Regions from separate parts of the Pseudalkalibacillus sp. Hm43 genome, predicted to be linked through region 1. Evidence: riboswitches for the same ligand, from Rfam matches in the RefSeq annotation. Region 1 holds a riboswitch; the other holds the start of a gene.

Region 1 (7,345 bases):
CTCTTCCAACTGGTCAAAACCCTACGCTTGCTCGGTGTGAAAACGGCCATTACAGGCATCCGATCAGCAGTAGCGATTACAGCCGTCAATCTGGGAATCGAGTTGAACGACTTGAATATCTATACGACACTGCAGCTTGCTCTAGAAGCATTAGGATATGGGAAAGTGAAAGAGGAAACCATTATTTGATCCATATGAAAAAGTATATCAATTGGGAGCTCGTCGTCCTGTTGCTCCTGCTTCAGTGGTTGATCAAACCGATCGGGGTGGATCTAAGCGAATATATATTGGAGCGCATTTTTTTAGGGATATTCTTTTTCATACAGTTGATCATAACCTGGCAAAAAGTCATTTTGACTAGAAGGATTTATTGGTTGATGGCAGGGGTTTTCGGATTGACCGGATTCATGTTGGCACTCAACTTATATATGGAGGGACATGATGGAGTTTCCTCAGCGTTCCTCGGTTTATTGTTACCTTGGTTTATCGAACATAAGAAAAAGATAAACGAAGGTACAAACGAGATGAACGAATCAGTATGATTATTGCAAATAATCGTCGGTGTAATCTTGTCCTAGCGTTACTCTACCTATTCCTTCTTCCGCCAGCTTTTTCTGCAGTTGTTCCAATACATAGAGCGTCACCATTTCAGCGAGATCTTCATGTGCCAACTCATCGAGATGGTCGAAGATCTCTTCTTTACTTTTTGAATCCAGGATGCCGAACACAATCGGGTAGATGTCCTCTTCATCGGCTGAGAAGTGGAATTTGAACGTGTCATATATTTCGTCGACCAATTTCATTGTGCAATCACCTCCGTGTTAATTTACCCACGTACAAATGCCCTCATACGTGTAGAGATTTTCAAAGAAATTTTGTATAATGGGAGTATAAAATCGAACGATAACTTCATACTAGAAAATGTGGTCGTTGGGCTATAGCCAAGCGGTAAGGCAACGGACTTTGACTCCGTCATGCGTTGGTTCGAATCCAGCTAGCCCAGCCATACATAACATGAAAACACTCCAGAGTTTGGAGTGTTTTTTTATATGCATAATAAGGGTAACCTAACCTCGTTGAAGCGTAACATTTGGACCTATTATGAATCCTTGATATCATCATGGTAACTTTAAAATGTAAAATAACTAACAAAAAGAAAGAGGGATACAATGTCAAACGAACTTTTTCAAGAAGGTAAATTAGGAAATGTTTCCGTGAAAAACCGATACATCGTCGCCCCAATGACACGGGTAAGTGCTGATGAAGATGGTCAGGCTAACGACCGAATGAAGGCCTATTACGAGCGTTATGCTGAAGGCGGATTCGGTACCGTGATCTCTGAAGGGCTTTATCTGGATGAGTCGTACAGCCAGGGATACTACAATCAACCCGGACTTGCGAATGAAAAACAGATGCATGCCTGGAAGCCGATTGTAGAAACGGTTCAAGCACATGGTGCGAAAATGATTGCCCAGCTCATGCATGCTGGCGGGCAAGCTCAAGGCAACCGTTATACAGATGAAACGATAGCACCATCGGCTATTGCTCCAAAAGGAGAACAGCTTCCGTTTTATGGAGGTTCTGGCCCATTCCAAACGCCTAAGGAAATAACAGGAGAACAAATCAATGATGTGAAGAAAGCTTTCGTAGATGCTGCTAAGTACGCGAAGGAAGCTGGATTTGACGGGGTAGAAATCCATGGTGCCAATGGTTACCTACTCGATCAGTTCTTGACCGATTATTTGAACCATCGTGATGACCAATATGGCGGTTCTCTTGAGGCACGTCTTCAACTGACGCTAGAAGTCATTGAAGAAGTGAGAAAGGCGGTCGGGAACGATTACATGGTTGGAATCCGGATCTCTCAAGGAAAAGTAGCCGATCAAGGTTACAAGTGGCCGAACGGAGAGGAAGATGCAGAATACATTTTCCGTACACTTGGAAAAACGACCCTTGATTACATTCACGTGACCGACGGAGATGCAACTGAATCCAGTTTTGGTGAGGGCACGAAAACGTTGGCTGCTGCAGCGAAAGAATTCGGTGGTCTTCCGACAATCGCAAACGGTGGTCTTGGTGAACCAGAGAAAGCTGAATCTCTGTTGGAAAAAGGGGAATCCGACTTTGTGAGCCTTGGTACAAGTGCTCTCGCAAACCCGGATTTGCCAAACCGTGTAACAAAAGATGCTGAACTGAAAGAATTCAATGCGAAAGAGATCTTGATGCCTCAAGCAGAAATCAAGGATGTTGAATTAGAAGCAGAAGTGATTAGCGAATAGTAATGAATATTTGAACAGACCTGTTGTGATTCACAACAGGTCTGTTTTTTCTACATATGAAGATTCATTAGTAAAAACGTACTCATTCTATACAGATACAAAGGATTCTCGGGGTCAGGACAGAAGTAGGTCATATGGAAGATTTGTACAAAACAAGGGGGATTTTGATGGGAAAGTGGACTCACGCAGTCGTTTTTATGAGCGTCATTGGATTTGTATTGTTCTTTGTGCCCGGAAATGATTTTCCTCCTGATACACTGGATGCCTCGCTTTTACAAGAGGTGGAGGCTGAAGGTGATCTGACTGAAGAGATGAAAAAGTCGATACCGACATCCTATGAAGCAAATTCTACAGAAACAGCTCTAAAAGCATTGCCTTATCGGGTAACACTTCCCGAAAGCTTGCCATTTGAAGCAGAGCCTTTCCAGGTCCTTGATATCAAAGATTGGAATGATAAAGACGGGAAAGATATCCGGATTGAATTGAGAACCGTTTCAAAAGAAGATGAAGGCTGGATCATGATTGAGGCGGATGATTATGAAAATGGCCGTTACAAACTAGGGATTACTGAAACTGTAGAACTGGTCGACGGTGTGAAAGCGGAGTTTAAAACCAATCAGTCTCTGGAATCGAGCATGCTTCATTGGTCAGTAGAAGGTGTGCATTTTGCAATCAACTACAAGTATGAAGGCGAACCTTACGAGAAAGACCGTCATATCGAAGTTTTGAAAGACTTAGCCAATCAAATGTTGAAAGGTATGTAAGCGGTTACGGTTTGTGAAGAAAACTTTTGACAAATGTGCCTGAAATCCGACATAATGAAAGAAGAAATGTATATGCGCGAATGAAGGTCGTGGGAGAGTCGGGCGCAGGAAGCCGACACCGAAGGAGCAAGCTTCAAAAAACCATGAAGCAAATCTCTCAGGTAAATGAACTACGATCTGACGCATCTCTGGAGAGAGCGAAAGCCACCAAAGGGGTACGAATGAAACTCTCAGGTAAAAAGGACAGAGCGGGTGAAATCACCTTCTTTGTCCTTTTTATGTGTTTTTTTATATATACTCGTTCTCTAAATTAAAGGAGGCGTTACGATGGGTTATAACAGTTGTTTCGATATAATCGGACCGATCATGGTCGGTCCGTCCAGTTCACATACAGCCGGTGCAGTTTGGATCGGTAGAGCGGCATACGAATTGTTAGGCTGCGTACCGGAGGAAGTTGAGATCCAGCTCTTCGATTCGTTTGCAGAAACGTATCAGGGGCATGGTACGGATAAAGCTTTACTAGGTGGATTGCTTGGCTATGATACCGAAGATGAACGGATTAAACACGCTTATGAACTGGCTGAGGAAGCCAATCTCACTTACGAATTTACTTTTGAAGAGAACTGCAGCGAGTTTGAGCATCCGAACGTAGCGATTCTCCGTGTCAAAACGGGGTCACGTACACTTGAAATCGGGGGAGCTTCCGTCGGTGGAGGACTGTCCCAAATTTTTAGAATCAACAATGATAAAGTGGACTTTTCTATAAGTACACATGATGATTTACAACGGATTGTGCAATCGATGACTGAACAAGTTGGTCGATAATTGTGGAGGTGAACCGTATGGATATTCAATCTACTGTTGATTTGCTCGATTATTGTGAGCGAGAAAATAAAACGATCGCTGAAGCAATGATTGATCAGGAACACATCAAATCGGGAAGATCGAAAGAACAGATCTTCGAGATGATGAAAGAGCGCCTTCTGAAGATGGAGAATGCCGTAGAACAGGGACTTCATGACGCATCAGAAGCACCAAGCGGCATTTCAGGTGGCGATGCGGTGAAAATGAAAGCCTATATCGAAGCGGGAGATGTCCTTTCCGGTTCAATCATCAGTGATGCGATGGCATGCTCGATGGCAACATCAGAAGGCAACGCACGGATGGGCGTCATTGTCGCGACACCAACTGCTGGAGCAGCTGGGATTTTACCAGGGGTATTGTTCTCACTGAAGAAAAATACAAACCTTGATAACGATGATCTCGTAATGGGACTATTCACTGCAAGTATGCTCGGATATATTATTGCGAACCGTTCCTTCATTTCAGGTGCAGCAGGAGGTTGTCAGGCGGAAGTCGGTTCAGCGACTGCAATGGCAGCCGGAACCATCGTTGAATTGAAGGGTGGATCCCCACGTCAAGCCGTCCATTCTACAGCTATGGCGATGAAATCCCTGCTCGGTCTCGTTTGTGACCCGGTAGCAGGTCTTGTTGAAGTGCCATGTATCAAGCGAAATGTGATCGGTACATCCATTGCTTTCTCTTCCGCTGATATGGGTCTTGCAGGTGTTGAAAGCCGGATTCCATGTGACGAAGTGATTGATACGATGTATGATATAGGTAAAAACATGCCACGTGCTCTCAAAGAAACAGCACTCGGAGGGCTGGCTGTTACACCGACAGGTCAGAAAGTGAAAGAGCGTTTGTTCTCGAAGTCCAGTCTGGTCAAGAGACTCAGAGGAGGAGAAGAAGATGAATCTGACGATCACGGAAGAAGCGCTTCAACAGTTGAAACAGCTGACATTGGAAAAGGATAAGATTCTTCGCATCGATGCAGAAATGCAGGGTGGATGCGGAACGATGATGAAATTCAAGCTCATTGAGGATGACTCCAGAAAAGGAGATATTGTCATCCATTCGGATGGAATGGACTTTCATATCGACTTGTTTACAAAACGAAATTTAGATGAGGAACTGACATTGGATTACGATTCGGAGACAGGCTTCATTTTTGAATCCGAATGGGGCCCGATGGGGCTTGAATGTCACCTTGCTTAAAAACAACTGCCGATTATGGCAGTTGTTTTTTTGTGGAGATTTTTTTAATAAACTATACAAAATTCCATTATTTACATAATATTCAAACTAATGTAACATGTAGAATATGTCGATTAATCATACATATTAGGGGTTGGGGATAATGAAAAAGTTTGGAGTTCTAAGTGTTGAATTTATCCTTACCATTGTCGGAATCGTTCTCTTAGGTAAGTTGCCCTTCTTGTTCTTTGACATGAAGGGATTCACAGGGGTTCAGAAATTGCTGGATAATGGAACGCTGAATGATGCGTCGTATCTAGGTTATGGGTTCGAATGGAACTGGTCTCGTTACATGTCAGAAGTGATGCGGACAGGCTATGAGCTTTCTCATCTTACTTCATTGGACTATTATTACCTCGGTAAATTTTATCCTGTCTTTCCGACAATGTGGGAGTATTTCCTTTACTCTATGCAAATTTTCAGTGCAGCAATCGTCCTTTCCATTTGCATTGCCGGATTAGTAACCTATCTAATCATGCTTTCTCCAAATCAAACGGTTCGCAAGATTGGTCAAGGAACTGCATCTTTGTTTCAAGCGATACCGGATGTTCTGCTGATCATCGGTTTACAAGTTGCTTTCATTTTTTTATTTAAAAAGACCGGAGTGTTGATTTTCAATGTTCACTCTTCATTTGGTGACGAAGCATACGCCCTCCCAATCATCTGTCTATCAATATTACCTTCTGTATTCTTGATCAAAACAATGTCCTTGAAATATGAAGATGAGCTGGAAAAAAGGTATGTGGAAACTGCGCTGGCGAAAGGTGTGAAGCGGAGCTCAATATTGGTATTACATGTATTGAGAAACACCCTAGTGAGCTTCTTCCACAATTATAAAGTCCTGTTCTGGTTCATGTTATCTAATTTGTTGATGCTTGAAATACTGTTCAGTATGGATGGGTTCATCCAATTCTTATGGAGGGCTGGTACAATCAATCCTCATATCTTTACGATTGGGATCCTTATGATCTTCATCCCATTCTTTATCATCTTTGTTCTTAGCGGATTGTTGATTTCTAGAATTGCAAATGATCAGGAGGGGGTGTTCGGATGATTGTCCGGTTATGGAAGAGTCCTTTTTTCATTTTCCCATTCATCTTGTTGGTTGCGCTTTTTAGTTTGAGTGTCTATTACGATTTACATATTAAAGAGACGGTACCAGAACCACAGGCTTACATGGATGCAAATGGGGATGGAAGATTACAAGCTGCTCCATACCCTCCTTCAGAGCGATTTCCGATGGGGACGGATAAAACCGGATTTCCCTTACACTACAAGATACTAGAAGGAGCGAAATACACGATCGGTTTAGCTTTTGTTATCACAAGTTTGAGAATGATCTTATCTTTATTTTTCGGATTGACTTTACGGAGGTTTCTCCTGAAAATTCAAATTGTCATCAAGGGTCTAACGAATTCGTTCAGTTTTGTTCCTCTATCATTGATTGCTTATTTCTTGTTGTCACCTGTTTTGGTCGTGTTCAGCTGGAGTTTTGAATCAAAGGTCCAATTGATCTTCTCAATATCGGTATTGACGTTGCTTGCTGTTCCGACGCTCACATTATTGATTTCCAGTGAAACAGACCAAATTATGAAGGAAGAATTTATTGATAATTCAAGGATTTTAGGCGGTAGCTATTTTCATGTGTTAAGCAAACATGTTAGACCATATTTGGTCCCTAGGCTCTTCATCATGTTCAATCAACAGATGATACAGGTCTTGCTTATTTTCGCTCACTTAGGTGTGCTCGGGATGTTCATAGGGGGGACTGATTTCGAAAATGTCGAAACGGAACCGATGGCAGGTAATGAGATGGCAGAAAAGTCGATTGTCACTCAAATTACTTCTTTATCCAGTGAATGGGGTGGATTAGTTGCAGGTGCCACAAAGTCTGGAATGCTTCTGAATACGTGGCAGCTCCTTTATCCAGGTATCGCTTTTGGATTGACGATTCTCGCATACATGCTCATGTTGGAAGGGGTTAAACGGTCGTTACTTCCGAAGAGAAAGCGGAAGAAGTATCCCAAACCATCTATTGTCCAGAGCAGCACATTATCTGAGGAGCATGATTTCAAAAAAGTTTCCAACCAATAAAGAGTGAAAGAATCAGAGCCCATCTGTGCTCTGATCTTTTTAATGAGGAGCTCTCTTACAACCATTTCCATTTTATGTCGTCCTTCTAATAGGAGGTTATTGTTTATTAGG
Region 2 (7,345 bases), 1.2 Mb from region 1:
CTTTTGATTCCACTTACCGGCTTGATCATCGAGCTCATCGTATAGCAATAATCCGGAATTTTCGGTGTCAGTGGTTTAACCTGTAAAAGGGATTGGAACTCGCTGACCATCATACCGTTGATCAGATTCAATCCGATTGAATGCAAGAGATCTTTTTTCCGATCGCATTGGTAAGATACTTTGATGTTCAATCCGAGCCACGGTACTAGCGGAATATAGGATTGGTTATTCTGCATCACATTCTCATACAACCGGATATAAGATCCCAACTGTTTTGTTGATTGGAAGATTTGATGAAGCCTCGGAGAACCGAAGTGAATGAACTCTCCATCACCACTCCCATCCTCTGCTTGTTCTGTGCGCAACTTCAATTTCATCGGATTAGGTTCAGCACCGGTCATTTGTTGATAATGCCAATAGAAGGGTCTATTCATCAACAACTTATCCAATTCAATCGTCAACTGGACATGGAGCATGTTGTTATAACGTTCCAACAACTCGCAATCATTCGCGTTGAAGTATCGCTCAAGGAAATTATGAATGTCCTTCTGAAGCATATGAATCCCCCTCGTCCTCATTATACGTTAAGAGTGATGTCAGATTATCCATCTTGATCCGTACTTCCCCGTCTGTATCCGAATCATAGAAAATATCCCGGATATGTTGCTCGATGTTCTTCATACCGACACGTGAGAGGATCTCATCCAGGTCACCGATGACGTTTTCAAACAAGTTGATTTTCTCGTATAACAATCGTAGGATGTGTTCTTCAATCGTGTTTTCCGTTGCGAAATTATAAATATGCACATCATGTTCCTGACCGATCCGGTGGACACGGCCGATTCGTTGTTCAATACGCATCGGGTTCCATGGCAGGTCATAGTTGATGATATGTTGGCAAAATTGGAGGTTGATTCCTTCTCCACCTGCTTCGGTGGCAATCAAAACCTTCGCATGGTTTTTGAACAGATGCGTCATCCAGTCTTTTTTGTTCCGCTTGAAACCGCCTCGGAATGGAACGGAACTGATTCCGTGCTGCTTCAGGTACCACTGTAAATACAATTGGGTGGCCCGGTACTCGGTGAAAATGATGACCTTATCGTCAATCGACTGGATGATCTCCAGAGCCTTTTCAGCTTTCGAGTTCCGATCGACGTTCTCGATCTCCTGCATCAGGTTGATAGCTGAATTTCGGGCTTCATCACTGATGCCATCTTTTTCGGACATCGCTTTCAGCGTTAGGAAAACTGCTTCCCGGCTGCTGCAAACTTCACGCTGGAGAGTGATTGTAGAAAAGGCGTGCTGTTGTGCGAGTGTCGTATTTTTCCTTGTATTCGTAATGGATTCATACAACTGTCTTTCGGTAGGTGAGAGGGTGATCGGAATCGTCTTGACGATCCGTTTCGGCCACTTAAGACCGGTATCTTCTCGTCGATTCCGCACCATCACCTTGTTGATCAATTGCTTCAGCTTTTCTTCATTCTGGACATTGTATTTTCCAGAGCGATACGCTTCATCGAAATATTCTTCATTTCCAAGATGACCCGGCTTCAGAAGTGATACTAGGTTGAACACTTCTTCCACACGATTTTGAATCGGCGTTGCAGTCAGCAACAGACAGTACTTCTTTTTCAAGTGTTGGACGAATTCATAGTTTTTCGTTTTCTTGTTTTTCAATTTATGTGCTTCATCAATAATGATCAGATCGTAATCCTGATTCAGGACGATGTCACGGTGAGGACTACGCTTTGCTGTGTCAATTGAGGACACGACTACATCACACTGTTCCCATACATACGCTTTCTTTTGCGGGACCGCTGGAATGAGGAATTTCGTGTTCAATTCATGCGTCCATTGGATGACAAGTGAAGCCGGAACGAGAATGAGAATTTTCTTCGCAAGCCCGCGAATCATGTATTCTTTCATAATCAGGCCAGCCTCGATCGTCTTACCAAGACCGACTTCATCAGCAAGAATACCTTTTCCGTTCATGTCCTCGATGACTTTCCTCGCCACCTCCAATTGGTGGGGGAGGATCTGGACATGTGGAATATGCCTTGGAGCTTGTAATCCAAGGAACTCAGGTATGATCAAGCTTTTCTCTGCTTCAAGTGCAAGTTGATATAACTCCCAGTTCGCCCAGGGTCCATCCTCGTCCATCCGCTTGAGGAAGTCCGAAGCCCAGGATTGATCATGTTGGATTGAAAACGTCATACTAGAAAACCCTTTCCAGAGATGTATTCAGCGTTAATGACGAACATTAAATATATGAGATTATGAAACGTTCGTTAAATGTGTTAAATAGAACGCTTTCATAGAAAAGATAATTGTCATTTTACGTCGTTCGATGATAAGATAGAACTAGTTTCATACTTAGTATGAACAAGCGAACTTAGAAATATAATAGCTGCTATTGATTTAGTCTGAACAGCCGGTGAAAATCGGCTGCATGAACCATATAGAGGCGAGTGAGAACAAGGGGAGAGACTACTCTTTGAAGTAGCGCCGAAGGAGCAAGCATTAGCGAATCTCTCAGGCAAACGGACTCTTGTTTGACGCAGCTCTGGAGAGTGTTCCGATGATGGAGCCACCAAAGGGGACAATCGCAGTTTGCTAACACTGCGATAAACTTTCAGGTACAAGGACAGAGAAGACAGATCAGTCTTCTTTGTCTTTTTCTGTTTTACAAAGACTGAAAGACAAATCTGGCAGCTAGATAACGAAACTTTAAATAAAAATAGAAGAGGAGAGATGTTCATGTCTACCTTGCAGCGAACACCATTATTTGAGCTGTACAAAGAGTACGGTGCGAAGGTAATCGATTTTGGAGGCTGGGAACTGCCTGTCCAGTTTTCTAGCATTAAAGAAGAGCATGAAGCTGTACGTACGAAAGCAGGATTGTTCGACGTTTCTCACATGGGTGAGGTCAGCGTGAAGGGTCCGGGTGCACTAGACTTCCTTCAATATGTCATGACGAACGACGTTTCGAAATTGAAGGATGGCGGAGCTCAATACACAGCGATGTGCTATGAAGATGGTGGCACGGTTGACGACCTTCTCGTCTATAAGCGTGCAGACGAAGATTATCTGCTCGTCGTGAACGCAGCCAATACAGAAAAAGATTATGATTGGCTCGTGAAAAATAAAAAAGGCGATGTCGAAATCAAGAACATTTCCGATGACGTTGCCCAGCTTGCACTTCAAGGACCAGTAGCTGAGCAAGTCCTTCAAAAACTGACGGATTACAACCTCAGTGAAATCGGATTCTTCAAATTTGCGGAAGACGTTGACCTGGATGGCACGAATGCGCTTGTCTCCCGAACTGGATACACAGGGGAAGATGGTTTTGAAATCTATTGCGACAGCCAAGATGCCCCAACGCTATGGAAGAAGATTTTAGAGACTGGAAAAGAAGACGGAGTGCAACCGATCGGCCTAGGTGCTCGGGACACACTACGCTTTGAAGCTCGCCTTGCTCTTTACGGTCAAGAGCTTACAGCTGAGATCTCTCCACTGGAAGCAGGTATCGGATTTGCGGTCAAAGTGAAAAAGGAAGCCGATTTCATCGGAAAAGAAGCCTTGACGAAGCAGAAAGAAGAAGGCCTCAAGCGAAAGCTCGTCGGCATTGAGATGATCGAAAAAGGCATTCCACGTACACACTACGAAGTTTTCAAAAATGATGAAAAAATCGGAGAAGTGACGACTGGAACGCAATCTCCTACACTAGGTAAAAACCTTGGACTAGCCATCATCAACACGGAGTATGCGGAACTTGGCACAGAAGTCGAAGTACAGGTCCGTAAACGCCGACTAAAAGCAGAAGTGGTTAAAACGCCTTTCTATAAACGTTAAATAACGAGGGGGAATGAATGGTGAAATTCCGTTACTTACCAATGACAGAGCAAGACGAAAAGGACATGTTAGCCGAAATCGGCATCGATTCCATTGATGAGCTGTTTGCTGATATCCCTGAAAACGTACGATTCAAAGGGGATTTGAATATCTCAGAAGCAATTCCTGAGCCGGATCTGATGAAGAAGATGACGAAGCTCGCGAACAAAAACGTCAACACGAAGGAGTACGCATCATTTTTAGGTGCAGGAGTGTATGATCACTACATTCCATCCATCGTCAATCACGTCATTTCGCGTTCAGAATTCTATACAGCTTATACACCTTACCAGCCTGAGATTTCACAAGGAGAGCTTCAAGCGATCTTTGAATTCCAGACGATGATCTGTGAATTGACAGGCATGGAAGTAGCGAACTCCTCTATGTATGATGGACAAACGGCGTTGGCGGAAGCGTCTTTCTTAAGTGCAGCCCAAACGCGCAAGAAGAAAGTCATCGTCTCCAAGAGCGTCCATCCAGAAGCATTGAGCGTGCTTCATACGTATGCAAAAGGTCCGAACCTTGAAGTCGTAGAAGTGGAAGCATCCAACGGTACGACGGATTTAGAAGCGTTGAAGGCAGAGGTAGATGGAGATACAGCTTGTGTGATCGTCCAATACCCGAACTTTTTCGGACAAATTGAACCGTTGAAAGAGATTGAAGAAATCGTCCACTCTGAAAAAGCGATGTTCGTCGTCTCCAGCAACCCGTTGTCACTTGGTGCACTTACGCCACCAGGCAAGTTCGGTGCTGACATCGTCATCGGCGACGCACAACCATTCGGAATCCCGGCTGCCTTCGGTGGACCGCACTGTGGTTATTTTGCAACGACGAAGAAATTGATGCGTAAAGTACCGGGGCGTCTTGTCGGTCAAACGACTGACGAAGAAGGACAACGCGGATTCGTTCTGACTTTGCAAGCGCGTGAACAGCATATCCGTCGTGATAAGGCGACATCCAACATCTGTTCCAACCAGGCATTGAACGCATTGGCTGCATCTGTTGCCATGACCGCTCTTGGTAAAAAAGGCATCAAAGAAATCGCGGTGCAGAACTTGCAAAAAGCACACTACGCGAAGAAGCAGTTAGAAGCAGCGGGATTGGACGTTCATTTTAACGGGAAGTTTTTCAACGAGCTGGTTGTGAAGGTTTCGAGGCCAGTGAAAGACGTCAATAAAGCCCTGCTTGAAAAAGGATTCATTGGCGGTTACGACCTCGGTCAATACTACCCGGATCTCGACCAGCACATGCTGATCGCGGTAACGGAACAACGCACGAAAGAAGAAATCGATACATTCGTTAAAGAATTGGGGGGAGTCCAATGAGTCACGAAAAAGACCAAGCGCTCATTTTTGAATTGTCAAAACCAGGACGTGCAGGATACAGCCTGTCCGAATTAGATGTCCCGGAAACTCCCATTGAAGAAATGCTCGATGCTGACTATATCCGTGAGGAAGAGCCGGAGCTACCAGAAGTTTCCGAGCTTCAAATCATGCGACACTACACAGCATTATCGAAGCGTAACCACGGAGTAGATTCCGGATTCTACCCATTAGGTTCTTGTACGATGAAATATAATCCGAAAATCAATGAGGATGTCGCACGGATCCCAGGATTCGCACACATCCATCCCTATCAGGACGAAGATACGGTCCAAGGTGCAATGGAAATGATGTACGATCTTCAAACGTCACTAGAAGAGATCACCGGTATGGACGAAGTGACGCTACAGCCTGCAGCAGGTGCTCATGGTGAGTGGACTGGTCTCATGATGATCCGTGCCTTCCATGAGAAAAACGGAGACCACAACCGTACGAAAGTCATCGTTCCTGACTCTGCACACGGAACGAACCCGGCTTCTGCAGTCGTGGCTGGATTTGAGTCTGTAACGGTAAAATCAGATGAAAATGGCCTAGTAGACTTGGAAGACTTGAAGCGTGTCGTTGGTGAAGATACGGCAGCGTTGATGTTGACCAACCCGAATACGCTCGGTCTTTTCGAAGAGCATATCCTTGATATGGCACGAATCGTGCACGAAGCTGGCGGAAAGCTTTACTATGACGGAGCGAACATGAACGCAATCATGGGGCGTACCCGTCCAGGAGACATGGGCTTTGACGTCGTTCACTTGAACTTGCATAAGACGTTCACAGGTCCTCACGGAGGCGGCGGTCCAGGATCAGGTCCAGTCGGTGTGAAAAAGGACTTGATGCCATTCTTGCCGAAGCCGATTTTGAAGAAGACGGAAGAAGGGTATGTGTTCGATTACAACTTGCCGGATTCTATCGGCCGTGTGAAGCCATTTTACGGTAACTTCGGAATCAACGTCCGTGCTTATACGTATATCATGACGATGGGCCGTCACGGTCTGAAAAAGGTCAGTGATTACGCGGTATTGAATGCGAACTATATGATGCGCAAGCTCGCGCCACACTTTGACCTTCCATTCTCTCAACATTGTAAGCACGAATTCGTCCTTTCCGGGAAGCGTCAGAAGAAGCTTGGTGTCCGTACGTTGGACATGGCGAAACGCCTGCTAGACTTCGGTTACCACCCGCCGACCATCTACTTCCCTCTAAACGTTGAGGAAGGATTGATGATCGAGCCGACGGAAACGGAATCAAAAGAAACGTTGGATGAGTTCATCGAGGCAATGATTCAGATCGCGAAAGAAGCGGAAGAATCCCCTGAAGTGGTACAGCAAGCACCACATACTACAGTCATCAAGCGAATGGACGAAACGACAGCAGCACGTAAACCGATCCTTCGCTACGAAAAACAATAAAGATGAAGATGAAAGGACGGATCCCGGGTTTAGTTTGGGGGTCCGTCCTTCTTTTTCGTTGTATTCAGGGCTGGTTCTGTCCTTCAAAACTCAGGAAACCAGAAATGAGGGACAGCAAAGGGTTCTTTCTATCCCTCATTTACTGAAAAAACGAAAATGGAGGATAGAAAGTGTCGCTTTCTATCCTCCAAATGACAAACAGACAAAAATGGAGGACAGCAAGAGGCTCTTTCTATCCCCCAAATTGCGATAAAACGAAAATGAAGGACAGAAAGCTGTCCAAATAAAAAGAGTGAGATCATTTCGATCTCACTCTATCAGCTTATTTTGCTTTTTTTACTTTACCGTTCCATTTTTTGAATCCGCCTTTGAGGTTGTAAAGGTCTTTAATGCCTTTTTTCCTTAAGACTGCCGCTGCCCTAACTGTACGCATTCCGCTTTCGCAGTATAGGTATACCGGTTGATCTTGACGGATTTCTTTATGACGCATACGGAGCTGAGATAGTGGGATGTTACGCGCTCCTAATATATGTCCGTTATCGTACTCTTTTGCTTCGCGGACATCAATGAGTTGCGCCTTTCGATAACCGCTACGGAATTCTTCTTCAGTCAAAGTCTTCAATTGTCTACGTTGATAAAGGCCAGCAATGATCATATATAGTAGCAGCC

What was found. A riboswitch is a leader RNA that binds a small molecule or an ion and turns the genes downstream of it on or off. The one in region 1 is predicted to bind glycine.
Region 2: it holds a riboswitch for glycine, as region 1 does, so the genes downstream of both, gcvT (glycine cleavage system aminomethyltransferase GcvT) here and ACXQIQ_RS06650 (serine dehydratase beta chain) in region 1, are expected to answer to the same signal.

Annotation. Positions count from the first base shown of each region.
Region 1 covers NZ_CM135129.1:1,262,806-1,270,150, reverse strand. Annotated here, with positions in the region: gene ACXQIQ_RS06680 (STAS domain-containing protein) at 1-189, shown strand, start outside; gene ACXQIQ_RS06675 (hypothetical protein) at 186-542, shown strand; gene ACXQIQ_RS06670 (DUF6154 family protein) at 543-803, opposite strand; tRNA gene ACXQIQ_RS06665 (tRNA-Gln) at 932-1,006, shown strand; gene ACXQIQ_RS06660 (oxidoreductase) at 1,170-2,279, shown strand; gene ACXQIQ_RS06655 (hypothetical protein) at 2,447-3,043, shown strand; glycine riboswitch at 3,124-3,226, shown strand; gene ACXQIQ_RS06650 (serine dehydratase beta chain) at 3,371-3,868, shown strand; gene sdaAA (L-serine ammonia-lyase, iron-sulfur-dependent, subunit alpha) at 3,886-4,860, shown strand; gene ACXQIQ_RS06640 (iron-sulfur cluster biosynthesis family protein) at 4,796-5,101, shown strand; gene ACXQIQ_RS06635 (ABC transporter permease subunit) at 5,244-6,194, shown strand; gene ACXQIQ_RS06630 (hypothetical protein) at 6,191-7,234, shown strand.
Region 2 covers NZ_CM135129.1:107,473-114,817, forward strand. Annotated here, with positions in the region: gene ACXQIQ_RS00530 (YqhG family protein) at 1-557, opposite strand, end outside; gene ACXQIQ_RS00535 (DEAD/DEAH box helicase) at 535-2,214, opposite strand; glycine riboswitch at 2,469-2,558, shown strand; gene gcvT (glycine cleavage system aminomethyltransferase GcvT) at 2,758-3,852, shown strand; gene gcvPA (aminomethyl-transferring glycine dehydrogenase subunit GcvPA) at 3,873-5,216, shown strand; gene gcvPB (aminomethyl-transferring glycine dehydrogenase subunit GcvPB) at 5,213-6,676, shown strand; gene ACXQIQ_RS00555 (rhodanese-like domain-containing protein) at 6,999-7,331, opposite strand.